2 regions of the Serratia sp. GW822-FHT06D09 genome follow, and region 2 is predicted to be linked to the other one. Evidence: predicted binding sites of a transcription regulator. Region 2 holds the regulator's gene; the other holds the start of a gene.
What was found. The regulator ArgR, encoded in region 2, controls arginine synthesis, uptake and breakdown. The targets are predictions, from matches to a motif close to ANTGAATAAAAATACANT.

Region 1: argC (N-acetyl-gamma-glutamyl-phosphate reductase) is a predicted target of ArgR. The motif match lies at 8,301-8,318, and genes of this name have one in related genera.

What each region holds. Positions count from the first base shown of each region.
Region 1 is NZ_JBXALO010000013.1:98,951-110,381, forward strand. Features, by position in the region: gene metB (cystathionine gamma-synthase) at 1-343, shown strand, start outside; gene AC1RKG_RS22750 (bifunctional aspartate kinase/homoserine dehydrogenase II) at 346-2,781, shown strand; gene metF (methylenetetrahydrofolate reductase) at 3,008-3,901, shown strand; gene ppc (phosphoenolpyruvate carboxylase) at 4,079-6,715, opposite strand; gene argE (acetylornithine deacetylase) at 7,103-8,248, opposite strand; gene argC (N-acetyl-gamma-glutamyl-phosphate reductase) at 8,465-9,469, shown strand; gene argB (acetylglutamate kinase) at 9,499-10,272, shown strand; gene AC1RKG_RS22780 (argininosuccinate synthase) at 10,298-11,431, shown strand, end outside.
Region 2 is NZ_JBXALO010000010.1:97,899-109,329, reverse strand. Features, by position in the region: gene mpl (UDP-N-acetylmuramate:L-alanyl-gamma-D-glutamyl-meso-diaminopimelate ligase) at 1-16, shown strand, start outside; gene yhcN (peroxide/acid stress response protein YhcN) at 220-483, opposite strand; gene yhcN (peroxide/acid stress response protein YhcN) at 608-871, opposite strand; gene argR (transcriptional regulator ArgR) at 1,277-1,747, opposite strand; gene AC1RKG_RS20925 (hypothetical protein) at 1,795-1,962, shown strand; gene mdh (malate dehydrogenase) at 2,214-3,152, shown strand; gene AC1RKG_RS20915 (helix-turn-helix domain-containing protein) at 3,221-3,481, opposite strand; gene AC1RKG_RS20910 (DNA-binding protein) at 3,664-4,014, shown strand; gene ispB (octaprenyl diphosphate synthase) at 4,064-5,035, opposite strand; gene rplU (50S ribosomal protein L21) at 5,305-5,616, shown strand; gene rpmA (50S ribosomal protein L27) at 5,634-5,891, shown strand; gene AC1RKG_RS20890 (DMT family transporter) at 5,998-6,969, shown strand; gene cgtA (Obg family GTPase CgtA) at 6,986-8,158, shown strand; gene pmrB (two-component system sensor histidine kinase PmrB) at 8,209-9,273, opposite strand; gene pmrA (two-component system response regulator PmrA) at 9,270-9,932, opposite strand; gene dacB (serine-type D-Ala-D-Ala carboxypeptidase) at 9,941-11,374, opposite strand.

The sequences.
Region 1 (11,431 bases), on a different contig from region 2:
AAAGCTGTATCATCCTTCTCTGCCACAGAACCCTGGGCACGAGATTGCACGTCGTCAGCAACGCGGTTTTGGCGCGATGCTCAGCTTTGAACTGGACGGTGATGAAGCGCTATTGCGCCGTTTTCTGTCTGCCCTTGAGCTGTTTACTCTGGCAGAATCGTTGGGCGGCGTAGAAAGCCTGATCTCGCATGCAGCGACCATGACCCATGCAGGTATGGCGGCAGAAGCCCGTGCGGCGGCCGGTATTTCCGAGAGCCTGCTGCGTATCTCCGTGGGTATTGAAGACAGTGAAGATTTGATTGCCGATCTGGAACGTGCCTTCCAGGCGGCGGCAACGAGGTAAGCATGAATGCAATTGCGGTAGCAGGGCCGGTGAGCGGGCGTCAACTGCACAAGTTTGGCGGCAGCAGCCTGGCGGACGTGAAGTGTTATCTGCGGGTGGCCGGGATCATGGCCGAATACAGCCAGCCAGGCGACATGATGGTGGTGTCGGCTGCCGGCAGCACCACCAACCAACTGATTAGCTGGTTGAAGCTTAGTCAGAGCGATCGCCTTTCTGCGCATCAGGTTCAGCAGACGCTGCGTCGTTATCACAGCGATTTGATTAGCGGTCTGTTACCGCCGGAAACCGCTGAACCCATGATCGCCGAGTTTATTCAGGATCTGGAGCGTCTGGCCGTGTTGCTGGACGAAAAGCTCGACGACGTCATCTATGCCGAGGTGGTTGGTCACGGCGAGATCTGGTCGGCGCGCCTGATGGCGGCGGTACTGAACAAACTGGATATGCAGGCGGCCTGGTTGGACGCGCGCGATTTCCTGCGGGCGGAACGTGCTGCCCAGCCGCAGGTTGATGAAGGCCGTTCTTATCCTCTGCTGCAACAATTGCTGGCACAGCATCCGGGCAAACGCCTGGTGGTGACCGGTTTTATTTCACGCAATGACGCCGGTGAAACCGTGCTGTTAGGGCGTAACGGCAGTGACTACTCCGCCACGCAGGTCGGTGCGTTGGCCGGTGCGGAGCGCGTGACCATCTGGAGCGACGTGGCTGGGGTCTACAGCGCCGATCCCCGCAAGGTGAAAGACGCCTGCCTGCTGCCGCTGCTGCGCCTGGACGAAGCCAGTGAACTGGCGCGTTTGGCGGCTCCGGTGCTGCACACCCGTACTTTGCAGCCGGTATCCGGCAGCGATATCGATCTTCAACTGCGTTGCAGTTATCAGCCGGAACAGGGTTCAACGCGTATCGAACGCGTGCTGGCCTCGGGCACCGGTGCGAAGATCGTCACCAGCCATGACGACGTGTGTTTGATTGAGCTGCAGGTTGCCAGTCAGCATGATTTTAAACTGGCGCAGCAAGAGTTGGATTTGGTGCTTAAGCGCGCGCAGATCAAACCGTTGGCGGTAGGGGTTCATCCGGACCGCAGTCTGGTTCAGCTGTGCTACACCTCCGAAGTGGTGAACAGCGTCCTGCACACGCTGCAAAACGCGGGGCTGCCGGGTGAGCTGCAACTGCGCGAAGGCTTGGCGCTGGTGGCGCTGGTAGGTGCCGGCGTTTGTAAAAACCCGCTGCACAGCCATCGCTTCTATCAGCAACTGAAAGACCAGCCGGTAGAGTTTATCTGGCAGGCTGAAGACGGCATCAGCATGGTGGCGGTGCTGCGTCAGGGGCCAACCGCGCTGCTGATCCAGGGCCTGCATCAGACCCTGTTCCGCGCTGAAAAACGTATTGGTCTGGTGCTGTTCGGCAAAGGCAATATCGGCGCACGCTGGCTGGAGCTGTTTGCCCGCGAGCAGAAAAACATCTCCGCCCGCAGCGGCTTCGAATTCAGCCTGGCAGGTGTGGTGGACAGTCGCCGCAGCCTGCTCAATTACGACGGGCTGGACGCCAGCCGCGTATTGGCCTTCTTCGAGGACGAAGCGCAGGAACTGGACGAGGAGTCGTTGTTCTTGTGGATGCGCGCGCACCCGTTTGACGATCTGGTGGTGCTGGACGTGACCGCCAGTGAAAATCTGGCCGAGCAGTATCTGGACTTCGCCAGCTACGGTTTCCATGTGATCAGCGCCAACAAACTGGCGGGAGCGTCGTGCAGCGCCAACTATCGCCAAATTCGCGATGCCTTTGCCAAGACCGGCCGCCACTGGCTGTATAACGCTACCGTCGGTGCCGGTCTGCCGGTCAACCATACGGTACGCGATCTGCGCGACAGTGGTGACAGCATTCTGGCCATTAGCGGCATCTTCTCCGGTACGCTGTCCTGGCTGTTCCTGCAGTTCGACGGCACGGTGCCGTTCACCGACCTGGTGGATCAGGCCTGGCAACAGGGGCTGACAGAACCGGATCCCCGCGTCGATCTCTCCGGTCAGGATGTGATGCGCAAGCTGGTGATCCTGGCGCGCGAAGCGGGCTACGACATTGAGCCGAATCAGGTGCGGGTGGAGTCGCTGGTGCCTGCGGGCGCAGAGCTTGGCTCCGTGGATCAGTTCTTTGAAAATGGTGATGCGTTGAACCAACAGATGTTGCAGCGCTTTGAGGCCGCCAGTGAAATGGGGCTGGTGTTGCGCCATGTTGCGCGTTTCGATGCCAACGGCAAGGCGCGGGTCGGTGTTGAAGCGGTCCGCCCTGAACATCCGCTGGCGTCGTTGCTGCCTTGCGATAACGTATTCGCTATCGAAAGCCGCTGGTATCGTGACAATCCGCTGGTGATCCGTGGACCCGGGGCCGGGCGCGACGTCACTGCCGGCGCGATCCAGTCAGACCTTAACCGTTTGGCGCAGCTGCTTTAATTTTCTTGTGGGCGCGCATTCGTCGCGCCCCTCGTTTTTCCTGCCATAATTCTCTGTGTTGCGAACATGAAATTCCTTCTCTTAACGGGTGAGGATTAATCATCGTATTCCCCTCACTTTCCTGTTGACTCTTTAGCCAACATACGGCATTTTCTATCTAGACGTCTAAACGTATAGACGCTTATCAAAACAAGCAGAACAGCGATCGATAAGAGGCGGGCAGGGTATGAGTTTTTTCCACGCAAACCAGCGGGAAGCGCTGAATCAGAGTCTGGCGGAGTTAAACGGCCAGATTAACGTATCATTTGAATTCTTCCCGCCGCGCACCAGCGAGATGGAAGACACCCTGTGGCAATCCATTGACCGCCTGAGCAGCCTGAAGCCAAAATTTGTTTCCGTGACCTATGGCGCTAACTCCGGCGAGCGCGATCGCACCCACAGCATCATCAAAGGGATCAAGGATCGCACCGGTCTGGATGCGGCCCCACACCTGACCTGCATCGATGCCAGTCCGGCTCAGCTGCGTGAGATTGCGACCGATTACTGGAACAGCGGCATCCGTCATATTGTGGCACTGCGTGGCGACCTGCCACCGGGCAGCGGCAAGCCGGATATGTACGCGACCGATTTGGTGGCCTTGCTGAAGGAGGTCGGCGATTTCGATATCTCGGTTGCCGCTTACCCTGAAGTGCATCCGGAAGCGAAAAGCCCGCAGGCGGACCTGATTAACCTGAAACGTAAAATCGATGCCGGCGCCAACCGGGCGATTACCCAGTTCTTTTTCGATGTGGAAAGCTACCTGCGCTTCCGCGATCGTTGCGTCGCTACCGGCATTGATGTGGAAATCGTCCCGGGCATTCTGCCGGTATCCAACTTCAAGCAGCTGCAGCGTTTTGCCACCATGACCAACGTACGCGTACCGAGCTGGATGACCAGCATGTTTGAAGGGCTGGATGACGACGCGGAAACCCGCAAAATGGTCGGCGCCAATATCGCGATGGATATGGTGAAGATCCTCAGCCGCGAAGGGGTAAAGGATTTCCACTTCTATACGCTCAACCGTGCCGAGATGAGCTACGCCATTTGCCATACGCTGGGTGTGCGTCCGGTCGCGGCCTGATTCACTCTATTCATCATCATCGGGAAGGGCGCTGGGTCAATACAGCGCCCTTTTTGTTGGGCGCAATTTCCTCCAATACCGCTACCGCTGCTGGGCAACCCGTCGAGATGCAGCATCCGTCAGCGGGGGATAAAAAAAAGGCCCCTGCAAGCAGGAGCCGTGCTTTTGGCGCTTAACCTAGCCGGTATTGCGCATCCCGGCGGCAACGCCGGCAATGGTGACCATCAGCGCCTGCTCAACGCGGGCGTCCGGGTGCTCCTGCTGGCGCGAACGGTGCAGCAGCTCAGCCTGCAGGACGTTCAACGGGTCGGTGTACACGTTACGCAGCGCAATGGATTCGGCGATCCACGGCAGGTCTTCCATCAGGTGCGCGTCATTGGCGATGGTCAGCACCACCTTGATGTCGCTTTCCAACTGATCGCGCAGCTGCTGGCCCAGTGGCCACAGCGATTTGTCCACCAGGCGTTGGTCGTAATATTCCGCCAGCCACAGGTCGGCCTTGGCGAACACCATTTCCAGCATCGCAATACGGGTGGAGAAGAACGGCCAGTCGCGGCACATGGCTTCCAGCTGATCCTGCTTGCCGGCTTTTACCGCTTCCTGCAAACCGGCACCGGCGCCCAGCCAGGCCGGTAACATCAGACGGTTCTGCGTCCAGGCGAAGATCCACGGAATGGCGCGCAGGCTCTCTACGCCGCCGTTTGGCTTGCGCTTGGCAGGGCGGGAGCCCAGCGGCAGTTTGCCCAGCTCCAGTTCCGGCGTGGCGGCGCGGAAATAAGGCACAAAATCCGGGTTTTCGCGCACGTAGCCACGGTACATTTTGCATGAGGTGTCTGACAGCTCATCCATCAGCGTACGCCACTCTTTTTTCGGCTCTGGCGGCGGCAGCAGGTTGGCTTCCAGGATGGCACCGGCATACAGCGCCAGGCTGCTGATGGTGACTTCCGGCAAACCGAATTTGAAGCGGATCATCTCGCCTTGCTCGGTCACGCGCAGGCCGCCTTTCAGGCTGCCCGGCGGTTGCGACAGCAGTGCCGCATGCGCAGGTGCGCCGCCGCGGCCAATCGAACCGCCACGGCCGTGGAACAGAGTCAGCGCTACGCCAGCCTTTTCGCAGGTTTTGATCAGTGCGTCTTGAGCGCGGTATTGCGCCCAGGAGGCGGCCATCACCCCGGCGTCTTTCGCCGAGTCGGAATAGCCGATCATCACCATCTGTTTGCCCTGGATAAAGCCGCGATACCAGTCAATATTCAGCAACTGGGTCATCACGTCGTCGGCGTTATTCAGGTCGTCGAGAGTTTCGAACAGCGGCGCGACCGGCAGCGGGAACGGACAACCGGCTTCTTTCAGCAGCAGGTGAACCGCCAGCACGTCCGAAGGCGTGCGCGCCATGGAGATCACGTAGGCGGCAATCGAGCCTTCTGGCGCCTCGGCGATCACCCGGCAGGTTTCCAGCACTTCCTGGGTGTCGGCGCTCGGTTCCCACTTCAACGGCACCAGCGGGCGTTTGGAATTCAGTTCACGGATCAGGAACGCCTGCTTGTCGGCTTCTGACCAGCTTTCGTAGTCGCCAAGGCCCAGGTAGCGGGTCAGTTCGGCGATGGCTTCGGTGTGGCGCGTGCTTTCCTGGCGAACGTCGATGCGTACCAGCGGCACACCAAAGCAGCGCACGCGACGCAGGGTATCCAGTAATTGGCCGTTGGCGATGATGCTCATACCGCAGGCCTGCAGCGACTGGTAACAGGCGAACAGCGGTTCCCACAGCTGTTCGTTATTCACCAGCAGATCGTGCGGCTTCAGCACGCGCTCGCCTTTCAGGCGGCCTTCCAGATAAGCCTGAGAGCTCATCAACTGGCTGCGTAGCTGCTTCATGATTTCGCGGTACGGCTCTTGAACCTCGTCACCACCGGCCCGTGCGCGCAGTTCCGGAGTACATTCGGTCATCGACAGTTCGGACACCAGCACCTGAATATCGCGGGTGAACAGATCGCAGGCTTTCCAGCGGCTCAGCAGCAGCACGTGGCGGGTGATCTCGGCCGTGACGTTCGGGTTGCCGTCGCGGTCACCGCCCATCCAGGACGTGAAACGCACCGGCACCGCTTCCGCCGGCAGGCTGTAATCAATGGAGTTTTCCAGCTGTTCGTTGAATTCGCGCAGGAAGGCAGGCACCCCTTCCCACAGGCTGTTTTCCACCACCGCAAAGCCCCACTTGGCTTCGTCAACCGGGGACGGACGGTGTTTGCGGATCTCGTCGGTATGCCACGATTGAGCCACCAACTGACGCAGGCGGCGCATGATCTTGTTGCGCTCGTAGTCGGCCAGATCGTTATGGTCGAGCTGGCTGAGGCAGGTGTTCACCTCTACCAGTTTGTGGATCAGGGTGCGGCGGGTGATTTCCGTCGGGTGCGCAGTCAGCACCAGCTCGATAGAAAGTTGAGACACCGCATTCTGCAGCTCTTTGGTGCTGAGCTTTTTGTCTTTCAGCCGGGTGAACAACTGGGCCAGCGCTTCCGGGTTGCTGGCGGCTTCACCGTTGGGTGAAATGCTGTGGTACTGCTCGGCGGTATTGGTCAGATTGAGAAACTGACTGAAGGCGCGTGCGACCGGCAGCAACTCGTCGTTGGACAGGTTTTGCAAGGTGGAAAGCAGCTCCTGACGGTGCGCTTCATTGCCTGCACGTGAAGATTTGGAAAGCTTACGGATAGTTTCAACGCGATCGAGAATATGCTCGCCCAGCGCTTCTTTGATGGTATCGCCGAGCAATTTGCCGAGCATACTGACATTACTTCGCATTGCCGAATATTGTTCGTTCATATAACCCCTGACCCAGTTCTGTATTTACCCTTCATCTTTCAAGCCACAGCGGTGTTGGCTGCGCGCTCTCACCCCGTTCACTTGGTTGATCCAAGCTCCCGGGGATTCAAGCGTTCGCTGCCTAGCTGCAACTTGAAATCTATTGGGTAGATGATTTTTATCTTGTAAGTAAGTTTCACATGTCAGGCGAAGAGCGCCTGTTTCATCTCGCCACGTTCCTGTCCAATCGTCAATTGACACTATTTTTAGCAAAAAAACATCAAAATCGGCGCATTTTCTGAAATTTAATTACGGCACGCCGGTTATCAGTCTGGCTTATTTCATTGGTTTAATACGTATTTTGAGGTAGGGGAAATGATAAATCATAACCCCTACTTTGTATCAGGTTTATTGACGGCAGAAATGATCGACCAGTTGGCCCAGCAGTTTGCGCGTGGGTTCGATAAAGCCGGTATCGATGTATTCATCCGGCTGATGCGCCTGGTCGATAGAGCCGGGGCCCAGCACCAGGGTCGGACAGACCTGCTGGACGAACGGCGCCTCGGTGCAATAGTTGACCACCTGTGTACGGGTGCCCAGCAGTTTCTCAATCACCGCCACCATCTGATGATCGGTCGGACACTCGTAGCCCGGTACCGAGGCATGCAGTTCTTCAATGCTCAGGCGGCCCGGCCAGCGTTGGCTGATGGGTTCCAGCGTTTGGTGCATCAGTTCGTTGATATTGTCGAGCGTCATGCCCGGCAGCGGACGGATATCCAGATGCAGTTCACAGCAGGCGCAGATGCGGTTAGCGGCATCGCCGCCGCTGATATGGCCGAAGTTCATGGTGGGATAAGGCACGGCGAATGCCGGGTTGTTGTAGCGCTCCTGCAGCGTTTTACGCAGCTCCATCAAACGGCCGATGGTGTCATGCATCAGATCGATGGCGTTCACGCCGCGCGCCGGGTCGCTCGAATGGCCAGATTGGCCGACAATGCGAATGGCGTTGGCCATATGGCCTTTGTGCGCACGCACCGGCTGCAATGAGGTCGGTTCGCCGATAATCGCGAAGTCAGGGCGGATGCTGGTCGAGGCGGCGAAGTAACGTGCGCCGGCCATCGTCGTTTCTTCATCTGCGGTGGCCAAAATGTACAGCGGCTTGGTCAGCTGGCTGGCATCGATGTCACGCACCGCATCCAAAATAAAGGCAAAGAAGCCCTTCATGTCGGCGGTACCCAGTCCATACAGCTTATTGTCGTGCTCGGTCAGGGTGAAAGGATCGCGTGTCCAACGGCCTTCATCATAAGGCACGGTATCGGTGTGGCCCGCCAGCAGCAGGCCGCCACTGCCTTCGCCAATGCTTGCCAGCAGGTTGAATTTGTTGCGGCTGTCCGGCACCGGCTGCACGTCGACGCGGAAACCCAAATCGGCAAACCAGCCGGCCAGCAAGTTGATTAACGCTTCATTACTCTGATCGAGGGCACCATCGGTGGCGCTGATCGACGGAGTGGCGATCAACGCCCGGTACAGCTCAATAAATGGAGGTAATTTCATCTTCACTGTTGACAGCCTTTGGTTAGGTTGGTATCAATATTCATGCAGTTATTGTGAATAAAAATACAGTAAGCTGGAGCGTAAGGGAACCCGATTCCCGGATGATTATAAAAACATCAACGCTCGACCTCGTGGGTGAACGGCGAAACAACGCTGGTGAGCCTGGAAACCTGAGTCGAAAACGACCAAACGCAAGTCAAGAAGGTGAAAGGCCCCATGTTGAATACGCTGATTGTCGGTGCCAGCGGTTATGCCGGAGCGGAGCTCACGGCGTACCTTAATCGTCACCCACACATGAACATAACCGCTTTAGCGGTTTCAGCGCAAAGTGCAGATGCAGGAAAATTGCTTTCCGATTTGCACCCTCAGTTAAAAGGCATCGTTGATCTGCCGTTGCAACCACTGGTTGACGTTGCGAAAGCGGCTGAAGGTATCGACGTGGTGTTTTTGGCCACGGCGCATGAGGTCAGCCACGATATCGCGCCGGCGTTCCTGGCCGCCGGTTGCGTGGTGTTCGATCTTTCCGGTGCATTCCGCGTAAAAGATACCGCTTTCTACAGCCAGTACTACGGTTTTGAACATCAGCATGCCGAGCTGCTGGAGCAGGCGGTATATGGCCTGGCGGAGTGGCAGAGCGACGAAATCAAACGGGCGCAGCTGATAGCCGTGCCAGGCTGTTACCCAACGGCAGCGCAGCTGGCACTGAAACCGCTGATCGACCAAGGTTTGCTGAACCTCGACCAGTGGCCGGTCATCAACGCCACCAGCGGCGTTAGCGGCGCGGGCCGCAAGGCCAGCGTTACCACCAGCTTCTGTGAAGTGAGCCTGCAGCCGTACGGAATTTTCAACCACCGCCATCATCCGGAAATCGTCGCGCACCTGGGAGTGCCGGTCATCTTTACGCCACATTTGGGTAACTTCCCGCGTGGTATTCTCGAAACCATCACCTGTCGCCTTAAAGCCGGCGTGACCGCGCAGGACGTGGCCGCCGTTTATCACGCTGCCTATGACGACAAACCGCTGGTGCGGCTGTACGACAAAGGCGTGCCAGCGCTGAAGTCAGTGGTTGGGTTGCCGTTTTGCGATATCGGCTTTGCCGTGCAGGGCGAACACCTGATTGCCGTGGCGGTGGAAGACAACCTGTTGAAAGGCGCAGCCGCTCAGGCGGTGCAATGCCTGAATATCCGTTTTGGGTTCCCGGAAACCCAGTCATTACTTTAATAAATCACCAGCGTGGGATGTAAACAGCGATGAACCCGTTAATTATCAAGTTAGGTGGCGTGTTATTAGACAGTGAAGAAGCGCTGGAGCGTTTGTTTACCGCGCTGGACAGCTACCGCCAGCAGCATCAGCGCCCACTGGTTATCGTCCATGGCGGCGGTTGCGTGGTGGACGAACTGATGAAGCAGCTTTCCCTGCCGGTGGTGAAGAAAAATGGGCTGCGGGTCACCCCGGCCGATCAGATCGACATTATCACCGGCGCACTGGCCGGTACGGCCAACAAAACCTTGCTGGCATGGGCGATCAAACACCAGATTAATGCCGTAGGCCTGAGCCTGGCGGACGGCGGCAGCGTCACCGTCACCCCGCTCGATCCGGCGCTTGGCCACGTAGGCAACGCGCAGCCGGGGTCGCCGGCGTTGCTCAATACCCTACTGGGTGCCGGCTACCTGCCGGTGATCAGCTCTATCGGTATTACCGCCGATGGGAAGTTAATGAATGTAAACGCCGATCAGGCGGCGACCGCGTTGGCCGCCACGCTGGGTGCGGATTTGATCCTGCTGTCGGATGTCAGTGGCATCCTCGACGGAAAAGGGCAGCGCATCGCAGAAATGACGGCGCAAAAAGCGGAACAACTGATTGCCCAGGGCATCATCACTGATGGTATGGTGGTGAAGGTGAATGCGGCGCTCGATGCGGCCCGCACCCTCGGTCGCCCGGTAGATATCGCCAGTTGGCGCCATGCCGATCAGCTTCCTGCACTGTTTAACGGCGTGTCGATTGGCACCCGGATCCTCGCTTAAATTTAGAATTAAAAAGGAAAAGACCATGCAAAACCAAGGCATCAAAAAAATCGTTCTGGCGTACTCTGGCGGCCTGGATACTTCGGCCATCATTCCCTGGCTGAAAGAAAACTACGGCGGCTGCGAAGTGGTGGCGTTCGTGGCAGATATCGGCCAGGAGCGCAGCGATCTGGAAGGCGTGGAGCAAAAAGCCCTGCAATCCGGTGCCTCTGAGTGTCACGTTGTTGATCTGCGTGAAGAATTCATCAGTGATTATGTTTACCCCGTGCTGCAAACCGGTGCCCTGTATGAAGGCAGCTACCTGCTGGGGACCTCAATGGCCCGTCCGATCATCGCCAAGGCGCAGGTTGAGCTGGCGCTGAAGGTCGGTGCTGACGCGCTGTGCCACGGCGCAACCGGTAAAGGTAACGACCAGGTGCGTTTCGAAACCACCTATACCGCACTGGCGCCGCACCTGAAAGTGGTAGCCCCTTGGCGCGAGTGGAACCTGCGTTCCCGTGAAGCGCTGCTGGACTACCTGAAAGAGCGCAACATCCCGACCACGGCGTCGCTGGAAAAAATCTACAGCCGTGACGAAAACGCCTGGCATATCTCTACCGAAGGCGGCGTGCTGGAAAGCCCGTGGAATGCACCGAATAAAGACTGCTGGGTCTGGACCGTCGATCCGCAGGAAGCTCCGGATCAGCCAGAGCAGGTGACTGTCACCGTCGAGAAAGGTCGGGTAGTGGCGGTAAACGGCGAAGCGTTGAGCCCGTACAAATGCCTGGAAACCCTGAACGTGCTGGGCGCCAAACATGGTGTGGGCCGTATCGATATCGTGGAAAACCGTTTGGTGGGTATCAAATCCCGCGGTTGCTACGAAACCCCGGGCGGCACCATCATGGTGGCGGCACTGCGTGGCGTTGAGCAGTTGGTTCTGGATCGCGATAGCTTCAAATGGCGTGAGCAGCTGGGCCTGGAAATGGCTTACGTAGTGTACGATGGCCGTTGGTTCGCGCCGCTGCGTCGTTCACTGCAAGCATCTGCTGAGGCACTGGCCGAAGAAGTGAACGGCGAAGTGGTGCTGCAGCTGTACAAAGGCCAGGTAACGGCCATTCAGAAGAAATCTGCCAATAGCCTGTACTCTGAAGAGTTCGCCACCTTTGGCGAAGACGAAGTT
Region 2 (11,431 bases):
TAAAGTGACTTATTGATCGTCGATTCAGTGTGACTGAAGCAAAACTAAAAGGCCGCTTGCGGCCTTTTCTTTTGCCCATAAAAAAGCCCTCGCGAGCGAGGGCAACGGGGTTCGTCGGATAGGACGACGAAGTTTCTTCAAGGAATCAGTGCTTACGATAGAACTCGGCAGTGGCAGTGACGAGGGTAATCAGTTCGGTAAGCAGGGTTCCCTGAATTGTTATTTGTAGATTTCGGCTGTCGCGTGCCAATTGCCGTTTTCGTAGGCTTCGATCACGCGGTAGGCTTTAGCGCCTTGTTTATCGGCTTTGTCAGACAGGGCCTGGCGAATATCGGAAGGCGCGCCGGTGACGCCGCTGACGGTGATGGTACCGGCAGACTGGAGCGTATTGGCCTGGTCGTTAGTGATTAACGTCGCGGCGGAAGCGCCGAACGAAACGACAGACAGCAGGCTAAGTGCAGCGAGAGTGGTTTTCATGTTCATGATAGTGCGTCCTGTTGTGATAACCGCCTGGAAGGGCTTTTGCAGCGTTTTTGTACTTGAAGGCTGTTATCAGTGGTGCTCGGTACCAGAGTTATATTGCCCGTTGCCGGGTAACGCCTTGTACTTATTTGTAAATTTCTGCTGTCGCGTGGAAGTTACCTTCGTTGCGTGCTTCGATTACACGGTAAGCGGTCGCCCCTTTGGCATCGGCTTTTTCAGACAGTGCCTGACGGATATCTGAAGGTGCACCGGCAACGCCGCTGACGGTAATGGTGCCTGCAGATTGCATTTTTGCGGCCTGGCTTGCATCAACAGATTGTGCTGCAAATGCGCCGAAAGAAAGCATGGAGAGAACGCTCATGGTTGCAATGGTAGATTTAATTTTCATGATTTGACCTTTTCGTATTCTTTTATCAGTTCCAGCGAACTGTGATTTACGTCACGGAAATGAGTATACATCTAGTAACGCCAAAAATTAATAGTTCGCTAACAGTTTCTAGTGAAACTTTATTATGACGATCCTTATCTTTTATAACCAGATGGAATAAAAAGCGGTTATAAAACGATCTTTTGATGTTAAATTTATGTAATTTCAATAAGGTAAGTGCTTTTGACCAAAAGTGCGGAAGATCACAGTAGCTATCACTAGCTAAGCGGAAATGTCATTGAAATGTGTTGCGAAGAGAAAGAAACCTGGCGTTAAAAGTGGTAGGGGGAGGGGGAAAAGTAAGGATGGGGTTAAAGAAACGCTAACAAAACGCGACGGCTCGCCGCATTTTGTTAGCGTTATGCATCACAGCTCCTGTTCGAACAGGGTCAGGATGGCTTCGTACAGCTGGCGCGCGGTAAAGCTGCTGGCTGGGGTAACGAAAATGGTGTCGTCACCGGCGATGGTGCCGAGAATACCTTCGGATTTGCCCAGAGAATCCAGCAGGCGAGCAATGAGCTGCGCGGCGCCGGGGCTGGTGTGGATAACGACAACTGCATCGTTATGATCGACATCCAGCACCAGATTCTTCAGCGGGCTGGTAGTGGTCGGCACGCCGAGTTCAGCGGGAAGGCAATACACCATTTCCATTTTGGCATTGCGCGTACGCACCGCGCCGAACTTGGTCAGCATGCGCGATACTTTGGATTGGTTGATGTTTTCGAAGCCTTCTTCTTGCAGCGCCAAAACAATCTCGCCTTGAGAACTGAATTTTTCTTCTTTCAATAACGCTTTAAACGCCTTGATCAGATCTTCCTGCTTTGCGGGATTACGCATTTTGCACCGTGGAATGTTGACAATAGAAGTGATTATTATGCATATAAATGAATTTTTATGCAATCAAAGGACGCCCGGAAAAAATAACAATGCCCGGACAACGAGGAAAGGGCAGCATTTTAACAAAATCCGTACCCCATGAATATGCCCTTTCGGTGACCGAAAATGCCGCCCTCGGTGGTAAAGAAAATGTTATTAAAATGATGTTGTTCTGATGTTGTGTAAGGGTGTAATGTAACCGCCGGTTAACTTGCTCGTGAATAACCTCGCAGTATTTTTGATTAGTGTGCGCTATGCCCTTAATGCGTAAGCTATTTAATCTAAAATGAGCGCGACATCGGCTGTTTTATTGCGCCAGTTCTCAAACAGACTGTTAAGAGATTGTTTTTAAAGGTGTAATAATTTAAGGTCCGTAACCAACATATTCACGGCGCTTTATATATTTAAGATAATAAAGGAGTATAGGATGAAAGTTGCAGTTCTCGGTGCTGCTGGCGGTATCGGCCAGGCCCTCGCCCTTCTACTCAAAACCCAGCTTCCTTCAGGTTCTGAACTCTCTCTCTACGACATTGCCCCCGTTACCCCAGGCGTTGCCGTCGATTTAAGCCACATCCCAACCGCAGTGAAAATCAAAGGCTTCAGTGGCGAAGACGCTACTCCAGCTCTGCACGGTGCAGACGTGGTGCTGATTTCTGCAGGCGTTGCGCGTAAACCAGGTATGGATCGTTCAGATCTGTTCAACGTGAACGCAGGTATCGTGCGTAATCTGATCCAGCAAGTGGCAACCACCTGCCCGAAAGCCTGCATCGGCATTATCACCAACCCGGTCAACACCACCGTGGCTATCGCGGCAGAAGTGCTGAAGAAAGCCGGTGTTTATGACAAGAACAAACTGTTCGGCGTGACCTCGCTGGATATCATCCGTTCCAACACCTTTGTGGCTGAGCTGAAAGGCAAAAAACCGGAAGAGCTGAACGTGCCGGTTATCGGCGGACACTCTGGCGTGACCATTTTGCCGCTGCTGTCGCAGATCCCTGGCGTGAGCTTTACCGATCAGGAAGTGGCCGATCTGACCAAGCGTATCCAAAATGCGGGTACTGAAGTGGTTGAAGCCAAAGCCGGCGGCGGGTCTGCAACCCTGTCTATGGGCCAGGCGGCGGCGCGTTTCGGCCTGTCTCTGGTTCGTGCGTTGCAAGGCGAAAAAGGCGTGGTGGAATGTGCTTATGTGGAAGGCGATGGCAAATACGCTCGCTTCTTCGCGCAGCCGCTGGTGCTGGGTAAGAATGGCGTTGAAGAACGCAAAGACATCGGCACTCTGAGCGCGTTCGAACAGAAAGCGCTGGAAGACATGCTGGATGTTCTGCACAAAGATATCGAACTGGGCGAAAAGTTTATCAATAACTGATCATCCAGCAGTGCATGAGTATGCATAGGCCGCCGGACAACGTACCGGCGGTTTTTTTATGCCCGCAGCTAGGACCGAATACGGGCTTTTCGATCCAGTAAGTTATTGGTATGGGGATCGAAATAGCGGCTCGGCCAGATTTCCGCAGGGTGTATATCGAGCGTTTCGGCAATCAGCCATTCTCCTTTTGGCCAGGGACGCGACAGTGCGTTTGCCAGCGTTGATGAGCTAAGTCCTGCCTTGCGCGACACCGCCGCCAGTGTCGTTCCCTTCTTACGTAAAGCCGCAATGATATCCGCCGGATGCCAATCCTTGTTCCTTGAGTTCATGTTTGCATTCCTTTTTTGATTAGCGAAAGTTCTGTTAGTGGTATAACTAACAGGTCAAGATTAATCGTTTGAACAACATGAAACGCTTATACGGAAACTAGGATACCACTAAATTTCTTAAAAAATATCCAATAAATTTCCTAAAAAAGATCTTCGCCTACTTTTGCCCAGAGAACATGGCCATGAAAAAAGAGTGGTTTGCCGCCAAGGAATTGACCGGCGTGGCAGGGTTACCTTCCTCACCACAGGGAATAAACTTGATGGCGCGTCGTGAAGGCTGGATCAGCCGCCGGCGCAAAGGCGTACAGGGAAAGGCGCTGGAGTATCACATTGACAGTTTGCCGACCGGTACGCGCAATTTACTGATCTTGAAAGAGGAGCCGGCGCTGTATGGAGTTGAGCGCAAGGATCCGCTGACGGTGTGGATTGAGTATTACTACCACCTGACGGAGAGCGAACGCGAAAAGATGTTGGCTTTCCTGATGCGGGAAGGGATTGGCGGCCTGCTGGCGCGTGTCTTTCCGGGGAAATGAACAGACCCGCATCGCGGGTCTGTGGAAACTGCAGGGCGTTTATTATTTCTTAAAAATCGCGTTGAACTGCAAGATGGGCTAATCCTTCCAGCGCGGCACGGTGGGCAGACTCCGGCAGCACCTGCAGTGCGGCAATCGCCTTGTCGGCCTCTTCCTCAGCGCGTTGGCGGGTATATTCCAGCGAGCCGCATTGCTCCATGGCCTGTAAAACCGGCTCCAGCAAATGACGACCGTTGCCCTGTTCAATCGCGCCGCGGATCATGGCTTTCTGCTCGCCTTCACTATTATGCATGGCATGCAGCAAGGGCAGCGTCGGTTTGCCCTCGTTAAGATCGTCACCGGTATTTTTACCCAGGGTGCTGCCGTCGGCGCTGTAATCGAGCAGGTCGTCGATCAGCTGGAAGGCGGTGCCAAGATAGCGGCCGTAATCCTGCAGCGCTTTTTCTTCTGCCTCGCTGGCGCCCGAAAGGATCGCCGAAGATTGTGCCGCCGCTTCGAACAGGCGTGCGGTTTTGCTGTAGATCACCCGCATGTAGCTTTCTTCGGTAATGTTCGGATCGTTCACGTTCATTAACTGCAGCACTTCACCTTCGGCAATCACATTGACCGCCTCGGACATCAGCGCCAATACACGGAGCGATTCCAGGCTGGTCATCATCTGGAAAGCACGCGTATAGATGAAGTCGCCAACCAATACGCTGGCGGCATTGCCGAAGGCGGCATTGGCAGTGGCCTTGCCGCGACGCATATCGGATTCATCCACCACATCATCATGCAGCAGGGTTGCGGTATGAATGAATTCGATCAGCGCAGCGACGGTAATGTGTTTATCACCCTGATAATGCAATGCCCGCGCCGCCAGAACGGCGATCATCGGGCGGATGCGTTTACCGCCACCACTGATAATGTAATAGCCAAGCTGATTGATGAGCGTGACATCGGAATTCAGCTGTTCGAGAATTGTTGCGTTCACGGCCGCCATATCTTGCGCGGTTAACTCGGTAATTTGCTCTAGGTTCATTGTATTTTTTTCAGCTGTGTTTCTCTTCACCGCGTTGAGATCGCTGCTCACATCGGTACATGGCGGTAACTGTCCTACTGATTGTACTTGAAAAACGCCTCAGATAAACGCCATGAAAGAAACTGTGCTTTTTTTCTTCTTTTTTGTACTTCTGGTCTTATTCTGCTCTTGTCATATGCTGGATTATTGCGTAGAATTCGCGCCCTATTGTGAATATTTATAGCGCGCTCTGTACTGAACAGTTGGGCACGCGGAAAGCGGAGTTTTATATGTACGCGGTTTTCCAAAGTGGTGGTAAACAACACCGAGTAAGCGAAGGTCAAACCGTTCGCTTGGAAAAGCTGGACATCGCAACTGGTGAAGCTGTTGAGTTTGACCAGATTCTGATGATTGCTAATGGCGAAGATATCAAAATCGGCGTTCCTTTCGTCGATGGCGGTAAGATCAAAGCTGAAGTCGTTGCTCACGGTCGTGGCGAGAAAATTAAGATTGTTAAGTTTCGTCGTCGTAAGCACCATCGTAAGCAGCAGGGCCACCGTCAGTGGTTCACTGACGTTAAAATCACCGGCATCAGCGCTTAAGTTAGGGGAGCAGATTAATGGCACACAAAAAGGCTGGCGGCTCGACTCGTAACGGTCGCGATTCAGAAGCTAAACGTCTGGGCGTTAAACGCTTTGGCGGCGAAGCAGTACTGGCAGGCAGCATCATCGTTCGTCAGCGCGGCACTAAATTCCACGCTGGTACCAACGTGGGTTGCGGCAAAGACCACACTCTGTTTGCTTTGAAAGACGGTAAAGTCAAATTCGAAGTTAAAGGCCCGAGCAATCGTAAATTCATCAGCATCGAAGCTGAATAATTTTTCGAGCCTTACGAAATAGATGTAAGCCCCGCAACTCGTTGCGGGGCTTTTTACATTTATGGGCTGCTTGTGCATCGGCCCGTCAGCGCTGGCAAAAGGTAAGATGGAAACGAAACAGCAGGTCGGAATTGGCATTTTCCTGGCGGTAACTACGGCAGTTTGCTGGGGTGCATTGCCGATTGCGATGAAAGAAGTGCTGGTAGTGATGGAGCCGTTTACCGTCGTTTGGTATCGATTTACCATCGCGGCGCTGGGGCTGGGGATCATTTTGGCCGTGCGCGGCAGATTGCCGCCGGTGACCATGTTCCGTCAACCACGCTGGCTGCTGATTTTGGCCATCGCCACCGCGGGCTTGCTGGGGAATTTTATCTTCTTCAGCTCTTCGTTGCAGTACCTTAGCCCGACCGCATCGCAGGTCATCGGCCAGCTGTCGCCGGTCGGTATGATGTTTGCCAGCGTGCTGGTTTTAAAAGAGCGGATGCGCATCACCCAGGTGATTGGCGCACTGATGCTGATTTGCGGGCTGCTGTTGTTCTTCAATGTCAGCCTGATTGAGATTTTCACCCGCCTGACGGATTACACCCTGGGGGTGCTGTTGGGCGTGTGTGCGGCGATGGTCTGGGTGACTTATGGCGTGGCGCAGAAAGTGTTGCTACGTCGATTAGCCTCGCCGCAAATTCTGGTAATGTTGTACACTTTATGTGCGATCGCGCTATTCCCTCTGGCCAAGCCTGAGGTGATTTTCCAGCTCAGCGGCTGGCAATTAGCCTGTTTGCTGTTCTGTGGCGCCAACACGCTGATTGGCTATGGTGCGCTGGCGGAAGCCATGGCGCGCTGGCAGGCGGCGCAGGTGAGTGCGTTAATCACGCTGACCCCGCTGTTTACCCTGCTGTTTTCAGATTTGTTGGCGCTGGCCTGGCCACACGTATTCGCCGCCCCGACATTGAATGTCGTCGGTTATGTCGGCGCTTTCGTCGTGGTAGCGGGCGCCATGTTTTCCGCAATTGGTCACCGTTGGTGGCCGCGACGGGCAGAAACCCGCCTGGTTGCTCCTTTGAAGCAGCCCGGTGAATGATTTACGGAGACGGTAAATGAAGTTTGTAGATGAAGCAGCGATTTTGGTCGTTGCAGGTGACGGTGGTAATGGTTGCGTCAGCTTCCGCCGCGAAAAGTATATCCCGAACGGCGGCCCTGATGGCGGTGACGGCGGCGATGGCGGCGACGTCTATCTGTTGGCGGACGAAAACCTCAACACGCTGATCGACTACCGCTTTGAGAAATCTTTCCGTGCTGAACGTGGCCAGAACGGCCAAAGCCGTGACTGTACCGGCAAGCGTGGCAAAGATATCACCATCAAGGTACCGGTCGGTACCCGCGTGCAGGATCAGGGCACCGGTGAGATCCTCGGTGACATGACTCGCCATGAACAACGTCTGATGGTGGCGAAGGGCGGTTGGCACGGTTTGGGCAACACCCGTTTTAAATCATCAGTTAACCGTGCGCCGCGCCAGAAAACGCTGGGCACCGCCGGTGAAGCACGTGACATCTTGCTGGAGCTGTTGCTGCTGGCCGATGTTGGCATGCTTGGCCTGCCAAACGCCGGCAAATCCACCTTCATTCGTGCAGTGTCTGCCGCTAAGCCGAAAGTGGCCGACTATCCATTTACCACTCTGGTCCCAAGCCTGGGCGTGGTACGTATGGATCACGAACAGAGCTTCGTTATTGCCGACATTCCTGGCTTGATCGAAGGGGCTTCCGACGGTGCCGGCCTGGGTATTCGCTTCCTGAAGCACCTGGAGCGTTGCCGCGTTCTGCTGCACCTGGTGGATATCGCACCTATCGATGAATCCGATCCGGTAGAAAACGCCAAAGTCATTATCAACGAGTTGAATCAATACAGCGAAAATCTGGCGCAGAAGCCACGCTGGCTGGTTTTCAACAAGGTTGACCTGATAGGTGAGGAAGAAGCTGCCGAGCGCGCCAAGGCGATTGCAGAAGGCATGGGCTGGGAAGGCAAGTACTACATGATCTCCGCGGTGAATCGCGAAGGCGTGAATGCGCTGTGCTGGGACGTGATGAAGTTCATCAACACCCAACCGAAAGCCATGGCTATCGAAGAAAGCGCACCGGAGAAAGTCGAGTTCATGTGGGATGATTACCACCGTGAACAGATCGCTGAAGTGGAAGCTGAAGCGGAAGACGATTGGGATGATGACTGGGACGAAGATGACGACGAAGGCGTCGAAATCATTTACCAGAAATAATCTTGCAAAGAAAAGGGCTCAGTTAAAAACTGGGCCCTTTTTTATTGGCATTATTTTTTCAGGACATTCTCAGGTAACCAGCATTGTGCATTCAGCCCGTGGGTATCCTGGCGATTTTCCAGAGTCAGACGGCCCTGATGCAGTTGCACTATGCGGGTGACGATGTTCAGTCCCAGTCCGCTGCCGCCATAGCGCTGATCCATACGGCGGAATGCCTGAGTGAGCTCACCTTCCATTTGTTCTTTGATTCCCGGGCCTTCATCCGTCACCTGCAACTGATAGCCGGGTTTCTGCTGTGTCAGCTGCACCTGAATGCTGCTGCCTTCCGGGCTGTAGCGGTGAGCATTTTCTACCAGATTACGCAGCAGCAGGCGAAGCAGGACCGGATCGCCATGCATCGGGGCCGCTGCCGGGAGCTGCCATTGCAGTTTTTGTCCGCGCTGGCGGGTCAACTCCTCAAGTTCTTCTTGTAGCGGCAGGATCACGTCGCTCACCCAATCGAAACGCTGATAGTGGCCGCTGGCAAAGTCTTGTCCGGCGCGTGCGAGCATCAGCAATTGTTCGACGGTATGCATCAGTTGATCGATGCGGGTGATCAACGGCTTACTTTGCGGGACCCCCTGTTTTTCCATTAACTCCAGGTGCAGTCGTATCCCCGCCAGTGGCGTACGTAACTCATGTGCGGCATCTGCGGTGAACAGTCGTTCCTGTTGAATGGTGTTATCCAACCGTGAGAACAGTTGGTTGAGTGTGGTGGTGACCGCCATAATTTCGAGGCTGTCTCCGCTGAGCGGCAGAGGCGTCAGGTTATCGGCGGAACGCTTCTCCAACCGTTGCTGCAGCTGATTGAGCGGGCGAATAATCCAGCTGATAGCCCAGAATGAGGCCAGCAGGGTGACGATCATCATGATCAGCGAAGGGGCGAGCAGTGAGGCTATCGCCTCGGCGATTTCCGTATCGACACGCTCGGTACGCACCTTGGCCGACAGGGTTTCATCCACCAGGAAACTGATTTGCTCCTGGCTTTCATGCCAGAGCCAAAAGGCGCTGATTAACTGGGTGACCAACAGGATCAGCGCCAGCATCAACAACAGACGACGGCGCATGCTGATCATGATGAGGATTCCAGACGATAGCCAATGCCACGAACGGTACGGATGCGGTCCTTGCCCAATTTGCGGCGCAGGTTATGGATATGCACTTCCAGCGTGTTGGAGCCTAAATCATCCTGCCAGGTATAAAGATCCTGCTGCAACAGCTCGCGATTAACCGTTTGACCGGCGCGCATCATCAGCCGGGAGAGGATGGCGAATTCTTTCGGCGTCACCTCCACCGGCTGCTGCTGAACATAAACCTGCTGGCTGGAGAGATTGAGCTGGAGATCGTCCAACTGAATAAGATTGTCGCTGTGGCCCTGATAGCGGCGGATCAGGGCGCGCACGCGCGCCTGTAGTTCAACTAACGCGAAGGGCTTGACCAGGTAATCGTCAGCACCGGCGTCCAGCCCCTCGACCCGGTCTTCCAGTGCGTCACGGGCGGTCAAAATCAGCACTGGCAGGTCGACCTGCTGGCGGCGCCACTGCCGCAGCAGGCTGGCACCATCCATGTCGGGCAAGCCCAGATCGAGGATAATCATGCTGTATTGGCTGGTGATGAGCAGAGCATTGGCCTCCGCTGCCGTGGCGGCGCAGTCACAGGCATAGCCTTCCCCGGCTAATGCCAGTGCCAACCCTTGTTGCAGCAGCTCATCGTCTTCCACAATCAGCAGTTTCATCATAACCCTCAGTTATTCTGATAAATATCCCGGTACAGACGGCTTTCGAAACGAACCAGTGGCGCTCGACGCTGCTTTTGATCTTCCGGCGGTACGGCATAGCCTGAAAGATACTGTACGAAGGCAAAACGCTGGCCGCTGGCGGTAGTGATAAATCCGGCCAGGTTATATACGCCCTGCAGCGCACCGGTTTTGGCGGAAACTTTACCGTCGACACCGGCTTCGTGCAGCCCGCCACGGTAGCGCAGCGTTCCGTCGTAACCGGACAGCGGCAGCATCGAAATAAAGTTCAGCTCGCTGTCATGCTGCGCAATGTATTGCAGCGCCTGCATCATGGTCGCCGGAGCCAGCAGGTTATGGCGTGAAAGGCCTGAGCCGTCTACCACGATGCTGTTGCCCAAATCCACGCCGGCCTTCTGACGCAGCACCTGACGCACGGCGTCAGCGCCGGCACGCCAGGTACCTGGAACGCCAAAACGTTCATGACCGATGGTGCGGAAGACGGTATCGGCAATCATGTTGTCCGATTTCTTCAGCATAATCTTCAGCAATTCGTGCAACGGTGCTGATTGAGTCTGGGCGATCACCGTGCCTTTCAGGCCCGGCTGTGTCTGGCGCTTCAGGTGTCCGTCAATCTGGATACCGGCCTGGGTCAGCTCATCTTTCAGGATCGCCCCGGCATAGCTGGCACCATCCTGAATGGCGAAGGCCAGCGGCAGGGGATCGCTGCGTTGGGTCAGGCAACCGGTTAGGGTAAAGCGGTTCAATTCGCCCGGCACCACATCCAGCTCGCAGTATTGGGCATCCGCGGACCCTTTCGCCAACGTGCGAACCTGGCTAAACATATTGACCGGATAATAGGAGGCCACGCGAATAAAGGCCATATCGCCCGGATTGGGGGCGCTGTACAGCGACACCGAGAAACAGTTGCGGTCGACTATCGCCGCCGCCGGCGGTGCGCTGAAACACTGCGTCAGGTCGTTCCACGGCCAGCCGGGGGCTTTGTCATGGCTGGCGAATACCGAGGTATCGACCAGCACATCGCCGGTAATCTGGTGCACGCCCTGTTTTTTCAGGATCGCCACCATGTTGCGCAGGCTCTGGCGCTTAAAGGTCGGATCGCCGCCAAAGCGGGCAATCAGGTTGCCGCGCAGCACGCCGTCGCTGATGTCGCCCTGGCTCTCCAGCGTGGTGGTGAAGCGATAGTCTGGGCCGAGCTGCAACAAGGCAGCTAAAGCGGTCAGTACTTTTTGGGTACTGGCCGGCAACGCCATTTGCTGAGAGTGATAATCGATGGTCGGAGCGCTAGCGCCGATCTTCTGAACTACCAGGGCAAGGTTGGCCCCATCAGGCAAATATTGTGTGTAATCTTCAACCGGGGCCGCATTCGCATTCAGAACAAATGCGCAAGCCAATGCACTGACAATTCGTGAAAAACGCATAATCTCGGGATAACAGCTGGATAACGTGCCGTCATACTACGGTGCATTCAGGGAAAA